DNA from 3 places in the Arthrobacter sp. JUb119 genome. Region 2 is predicted to be linked to each of the others. Evidence: riboswitches for the same ligand, from Rfam matches in the RefSeq annotation. Region 2 holds a riboswitch; each other region holds the start of a gene.
The links. Region 2 has a riboswitch for S-adenosylmethionine ahead of M2368_RS14205 (flavin reductase family protein). Riboswitches for the same ligand answer to the same signal wherever they lie in the genome.
Positions count from the first base shown of each region.

Region 1: linked by a shared signal. The riboswitch ahead of M2368_RS11945 (ABC transporter ATP-binding protein) and the one ahead of M2368_RS14205 (flavin reductase family protein) in region 2 are both predicted to bind S-adenosylmethionine.
Region 3: linked by a shared signal. The riboswitch ahead of M2368_RS06270 (hypothetical protein) and the one ahead of M2368_RS14205 (flavin reductase family protein) in region 2 are both predicted to bind S-adenosylmethionine.

Region 1 covers NZ_JANUFE010000004.1:101,594-103,852, reverse strand. Annotated here, with positions in the region: gene M2368_RS11950 (acyl-CoA dehydrogenase family protein) at 1-651, opposite strand, end outside; SAM riboswitch class I at 667-758, opposite strand; SAM riboswitch class I at 1,026-1,127, shown strand; gene M2368_RS11945 (ABC transporter ATP-binding protein) at 1,133-1,954, shown strand; gene M2368_RS11940 (aliphatic sulfonate ABC transporter substrate-binding protein) at 2,040-2,259, shown strand, end outside.
Region 2 covers NZ_JANUFE010000005.1:216,760-219,018, reverse strand. Annotated here, with positions in the region: gene M2368_RS14210 (long-chain-fatty-acid--CoA ligase) at 1-597, opposite strand, end outside; SAM riboswitch class IV at 975-1,091, shown strand; gene M2368_RS14205 (flavin reductase family protein) at 1,186-1,686, shown strand; gene M2368_RS14200 (DUF4913 domain-containing protein) at 2,118-2,259, shown strand, end outside.
Region 3 covers NZ_JANUFE010000002.1:44,724-46,982, forward strand. Annotated here, with positions in the region: gene M2368_RS06265 (VIT1/CCC1 transporter family protein) at 1-747, opposite strand, end outside; gene M2368_RS06270 (hypothetical protein) at 802-1,068, opposite strand; SAM riboswitch class IV at 1,084-1,197, opposite strand; gene M2368_RS06275 (DinB family protein) at 1,265-1,852, opposite strand; gene M2368_RS06280 (cupin domain-containing protein) at 1,986-2,259, shown strand, end outside.

The DNA.
Region 1 (2,259 bases), on a different contig from region 2:
GCCGGCGAGCTCCGGGTGGGCCACGGCAACGGTGGTCCAGTCGGCAAAAATGGTGCCGGTGCAGTAGTACTTTTCACCGTCGATCACCCAGCGCCCGTCCACGGTGCTGGCCTTGGTGTTCAAGGTGCCCAGGGCGTTGCCACCGCGTTCGGTGTAGGCGTTGCCGATAATCTGCCCAGCAGCGATGCGAGCGACCCACTTCTTGCGCAGCTCTTCGTCCTCCAGCGCCAAGACGTTCTCGACGAATGCGATATGCGCACGCCACAGCTGGCCTACGTGGGAGTCCGCCTCGGACAGCTCGATGAGCAGACGGAAGACATCCACCAGCCGTGCGCCGTAGCCCCCGTCGGCAACGGAAAGGCGCAGCGCACCGAAACGCTCGCGATTCAGCAGGCCTACCTGCTCGAAAGGAAGCACGCGGTTCAAGTCGCGGTCCTTGGCTGTCGCGGCGATCTGCGCAAAAACGGGACGGAAAATTTCGGCCAGCCGGTCGTATTGCTCATCCGCACTTGGTCCGGGGGTGATTTTCAGCAATTGCCTGGTCGGCAGCTGTTCTTCAAACTTGTCCAGGTCCATTGTGGTGGCCTGCGAAGGGTCACTGAGCTGGTTGAAGTCCAGTCCGAGGGCATTGTGCGATTCACCAATAGGCATCAGGGTTCTCAATTCTTTCCATCGGTCCTGGCGGTAGCACCGTCCCGCTATTGGGGTGGTTGCTGCGGCGTCGTGGAGCCAGATCTCTCAGCCGCTCTGGATGGGTCGTAATTCATTTGTAACGGTAATAAACCGGCGTTTCCAACCCGCGAAGTCACATTTCGTCCCAGTGCCGGCAGTGCCCATCTTCAAATTTCACAGCCTAATCCGCGTCCTGCCGAAGATGAGTTGCAAAGTTTTGCTTAATGTCGAGCAAACCGGCCTGCAATAAAATAAATAACGAAATTTCTGGGCAATGTGACGTAGTTGTCGAAGATTTTTTCATATTACGCAAGATTTGCGTTCAAATCGTTCGACTCGTTGTAATGGACACGTAACCATCCCGAGCGGCCGAGAGATCTGGCTCCACGACGCCGCAGCAACCACCTTTGGAGTTTTGCTCTGCAGGCCGGTGCTACCGCCAGGAACGATGGAGATGAACATGACTCTTTCCTTTGCAGCGCCCGAGGCAGCTCCCGTTGCCTCAGCTTCAAGCGCCCTGGACGTGCAGTTCAGCAACGTGTCGCGAACCTTCACCACCAAGATGGAAAGCCGCACCGTTCTGACCGATATCAACCTGCAAATTCCAGCAGGTCAAGTCGTGGCCATTCTTGGAGCCAGCGGTTGCGGAAAATCCACGCTGCTGCGTTCAGTATCGGGCTTGGACCACCCCACCACCGGCACCATCCGCACCGGCACCCGCGAGGTCACCGGCATCAACGAGTTATGCGCCGTTGCCTTCCAGGAGCCCCGGCTGCTGCCATGGCGCTCGGTTCGCCAGAACATTGCACTGGGCCTGGCACCGGAAACCGATAAGCGCGCCGGCAACTCGCTGATCGATGAGTTGATCGAGCTGACCGGTCTGAGCCATGCAGCCAGCTTGCGCCCACGCGAGATCTCCGGAGGCATGGCGCAACGGGTTTCGCTGGCTCGCGCGCTGGCTCGGCGCCCGGGTGTATTGCTTCTTGATGAACCCTTCGGCGCCCTCGATGCGCTGACACGCTTGAAGATGCAGGATCTGCTGCTCTCGATTCACGCATCGTTCCCCACCACTGTTCTCATGGTGACCCATGATGTGGACGAGGCGTTGACTTTGGCTGACCGCGTGATTGTTCTGGGGCGAGGCGCTGGGCATAGTGCAGCGGGCGTCATCGAGGATCTGTCCATCTCAGCTGTGCATCCACGCCGGCATACCGATGAAAAGTTCGTTGCAGATCGCCTGCACCTATTGCGCCTGCTCGGCGTCGACCCAACCAACCATTAGTCCCGGCCACGCCGTGGGTCCCGAACCATTCGTCCCCTTTGCCTTTTCACCTACACCGCTTGCACGCACAATTCTAGGATTCTCCATGCTTTTGAACCGTCTCACCCGCCGCACTGCATTGTCCGCCGCCGCCTTGATCGTTGGCGCAGTTGCCCTGACCGGCTGTGCTGGCGAAAACGCTACAGCCTCCTCGGATGGTCAGACCCTGTCCATCGACTTTGCCACTTACAACCCGCTGAGCCTGGTACTCAAGGAAAAGGGATGGTTGGAAGCAGCCGCCAAGGAGCAGGGCGTAAATGTCGAAT
Region 2 (2,259 bases):
GCCGCGGTGCGAGTAGAGCACGCCCTTCGGCTTGCCGGTGGTGCCCGACGTGTAATTGAGAGTGATCGGAGCCCGCTCATCGGCGATGGCGTAGGGAAGTCTTTCATCCGAGGCTTGTGCGATTAGCTCGTCCAAGGTGGCGTCCACGGGCACGTCCGGACGTTCTCCGGCGTACTGGTCATCGGCGATCTCGATGAGCGCCTCCAGCGTTGGGTTCTCGCGGCGCAGGGTCTTCGTGTTCTCCAACAGCTCTGTGTCGGCAAGCATCAGCTTGGCAGCAGAATGATCAATGATGTATTGCAGCTCGTGGGCCGAGAGTCGGGTGTTCAGGGCAACGAGGACTGCGCCTGCCAGCGGTACGGCGTAATGCGCCATGAGCATTTCGGGAGTATTCGGTGCCAGCACGGCCACGCGGTCGCCCGGCTCAATGCGAGCCTTCAGCGCCTGGGCAAAGCGGTGCACCCGTGCTTCGAATTCTTCATAGGAGAAGCTGCGAGTTCCATGGATGACGGCGGTCTTCTTCGGATAGGCCTCGGCTGTGCGTTCCAAGAAACGCAGTGGGGTCAATTCTGAATGGTTTGCCTGAATCTCTACCATGGTGTGGCTATTCCTCAATCGTCATCGATGGTTACGGAGAACAATAAGCAGGAGTGTGACTCAATGCACTCCATGACCAATAGTGGCATGAACCTCAGCGTCATGCCGGGAAACCAAGTTTCATTACGGTGGGCGGTAGGGAATTCGCGCCAGGGCCCCGAGCCCAGGGGAGGAGTTAGTGTTCTGCCGAATCAAGAGCGGCGGAAGCCTGCTGCGATCATGGGGGCCGAGGGGTTCAAGAAGCGCGGCGTATGGCGAATAAAAGACTGCCCAAGGACTTCTGGCGGGGCCTTGGATCGAATATTGCGTCGAATATTGCGATTTGCGAAGTGAAATGTTTGACGGCTGTTCGTCATGAGCCATATCGTTTTAAACAGAATCAAGAGCATCAGCTATAAGCCCTGGCTTGCTGATCGGCAACCCTCTCAACGGTAGTGGGGTGCTCCAGGTGAGGATTCGGTTCCACACAAAATGTGCTGGAACAAGTACCGCACACGGCGCGGAACTTCAGCCCAAGCGGCTTCGAGTAACGAGAAGCCAATGCTTGCAGGCTACTGCGCGGTGGGCAAGACCCAAAGGAATCGAGCCATGTCATTGAATCTTGAACTTGACCCGTTGACCCTGCGCAAGGTTTTCGCTCAGCATCCATCAGGGGTAGCCGCCCTCTGTGCAGAACTGGATGGCGTGAAGACCGGAATTGTCGCTTCATCGTTTACCGTGGGAGTTTCCCTTGAACCTGCACTGGTGATGTTCGCCGTGCAGAAGTCCTCGAACACTTGGCCAAAGCTGCGCGAAGCTGGCCGCATTGGCGTCTCAGTGCTGAGCGAACGCAATGATGGTGTCTGCGCTCAGATTGCGTCGAAAAATGGCGACCGGTTCCGCGGAATCGATACCTATTCCTCGGATCAGGGCGCGCTCTTCGTCAACGACTCCACGTTGTGGCTGGAGACTTCGATCTACAACGAGGTCGAAGCGGGGGATCACTGGGTAGTCCTGATGGAAGTCCACGGGCACCGCACCTCCGAGCACTCGCCACAGATCTTCCATGATTCGCGGTTCCATTCGCTGCCGATTCCTGAGCTCGTATAAGCGCTTCGCATCTTCCAAAGCTCCGGCCAGATCAAATCATCGATCTGGCCGGAGCTTTTTGAATTCCGGTTAGGCGGGTTGAGCCGTTCCCCGCAGCCCTCGACACCGGCAATGCCCGTTCTCTCTCGCCACCCTGAAGACGTGGCAAGATGGCTGGCAATCTCATGGCCTGCCATCTTGGGCCAGCTGCCCCAGGCATTTGGCGATAACCTCGTCATCAAAGTATCTGTCGCGAGAAACCTTGAACTCGCCATATCCGCCACCCGCCTGGGCTGTCGAACAGAACCGCGCAGGTAGCTCATGGATCCTCGCTGCACGCTGGACCGGCCTCGGTTCGTAAGCAAATCAATAACGTGGCCACGGCCGCGGTTGATGAAGCCCTAACTGAGGAGCTCTTGGAATCCCTCAGGCAGCGAGCTGTCCAGGCGGCCGTGGCCGCCGTGACCGAACAGGTGGAGGCCAACGAGGCAGCCGAAGAAGCCCAAGACGACGAGGGCGAGGCTGAACCGGAGGAAACCCTTTACTACGGTTCCGTTGATGAGTTTGTCCGTGAGTACCTGCGCAATGTCTATC
Region 3 (2,259 bases), on a different contig from region 2:
CAGGCCCATGCGTTCTGCGGCCCGGTGCGCTGCATCTTCATCGCTCATGCCGCGGGCCTTGTAGATCAGCACCAGCTCGTTGGCGTCCAGATCGAGGTTCGGGGCGGCGGTCAGCGTGACCTGGGTTGGTCGCGAGGCGGTCAGCAGCTCGCGCTGGGAACGCACCGAGACGTATTCGCCAGCTGCCATGGACAGTGCGCCGGCCAGCAAACCGGCAACACCGGAGAACAGCACGAAGGTCGCTGAAACACCGGTCGCACCGATACCCATGATCAACGCCAGGTTGGAAACCAGCCCGTCGTTGGCGCCGAAGACCGCAGCGCGGAAGTTGCCCGAAAGGCGCGCACGGCCTGCTGTAGCCAGCGCCCGGACGACCTCTTCGTGGACCTGTTCGTCGGCCGCCATCTGCGCGGTGGCGTCCTTGTCGTCGCGGTAGGGCGAACTGCTTTCGGAGCGCTGGGCCATGGCCAGCACGAAGACCGAACCGAAATGCAATGCCAGGAAACGCAGCATGGTGCGTCGCAGCGACGGGCGGACTTCCTTGAAATGCTCGCCGAGCAGGACGCGCCAGTGGGATTCGTGGCGGGCTTCCGCCTCTGCAAGGCCCAGCAGGATTTGCCGTTCTTGACCGGTTTTCTTTTCCGCGAGGGCCCTGTAGATGGAGCCTTCGGCGACTTCATCTGCGAGATACTTGCGCCATCGCTGGATCTGCGCTTTGGTAGGTTCGGTTTCTGGGTGCTGTGGCATCGCGACGATGACTCTCCTGGAACATGGATTTTCCAATGAAACCCGTGGATCGGATCAACCACCCAGTTTAGTCAGGGCTCCTGCACTTGGGAATTTGGCAAGGCTAAAAGCAATTCTCTTGCCCGCGGGATTTCCGGCTACCGGCAGCACCAGCTGCAATTCAGAAGTGGCCGGATCATAGGTCGGCCTGCGGGCGCAACGGGCAATGAGCCGTTCAAGCCTGAGCGGATCTGCAACGTAGCGGGTGCGCCAGCGCCCCTCGGCCTTGAACTGCACTTGGCCGGTCTGGCGGTCGATGACGGGCAGAATCGGATATGCCATGGAGGTCAACTCTCTTGCGAGCTCTTGCCCGTGCACCTGTTGATGCGCGGACCGCTTCCTCATCCGAACCACCCATGAACTTGGGGTTGGTGCGCGGCCAGTCGGAGCTTGGCGCCGCGTCTCGTGAAGCAACATTTCCGATGGTACCGCCGGCGGTAGGGCCCGGTGAAGTCCGAATGCGTAATATGACTGCGGCTCAGCTGCCCGGGGCAAAGGCATTGGCCAGTTGCTGCAGCTTCTCGCGTTGTTCGGCCCATTGCCCCGCGGTGTAGCCGGGCAGCAGATCCAGTTGCGCGGTCCAGCCAGCACGGCCATCGAGCTGCTCGCGGATAATATCCAGATGCCCTGCATGCCGGGAGGTTTCGGCGAGCGCATGGATGAGCAGGTGGTCCAAGGTGGTTTTGCCAGCTGGCCCCCACCACGGTACCTCTACGGGACAGTCCAGGGGCAGATCGCTGATGGCTTCATCGGCGAAGGCGATGGCTTTCCGATACAGGCCGATCAGCTGTTGCGCATCCATATCTGCTGGCGGGAGGAAATCCGCGTCGGGATCATGCGGCGCAATGAATTCGCGAACGTAGCGGTCATCGGCCCTGCGCTTGAGGCAGGTGCCGAAATATTCGTATTCATTGATCGCCAAATGGTGCAGTACTCCCAGGATATGGGTGCCTGTAGGGGTGAGCGGAGTGCGTGCCAGGTGTTCGGCGAGGCCTTCTGCCTTGTAGATCGCATTCTCGCGCGCGTCGTTCAGGTACCCGCAGAGCTTGTCCTTGGTGCTGTCCATGGGCAGAGTCTAGTGAGCGCTGCAGTCTCGCGGTAGAGGGCGCGGTGTGTTTACCATTGGTAAACTTGCCCCGCAGGCCTTGAAGCCAAAGTGGTTGCGGTTGTTGCTGCAGAAAACGTCGAGGAGCCAAACGATGAAAACCTTGCCAGTTGAACCAACCGGTGCCGCGATCAATATCGGTGCGAGGCTGCGCGGGGTGCGCCAGACCCAGCGTATGACCATTGACCAGGTCGCCGAGCTATCCGGACTGACCAAGGGTTTCCTCTCGCGTGTGGAGCGCGACCTGACCAGCCCTTCGGTTTCCACTCTTTTGCGGTTGTGCGAAGTGCTGGGCATGGAGGTCGGTACCCTCTTCGAGGTTCCTGAAACGAAACTGGTCCGACTGGAGCAGGCACCCCGTGTTTCCC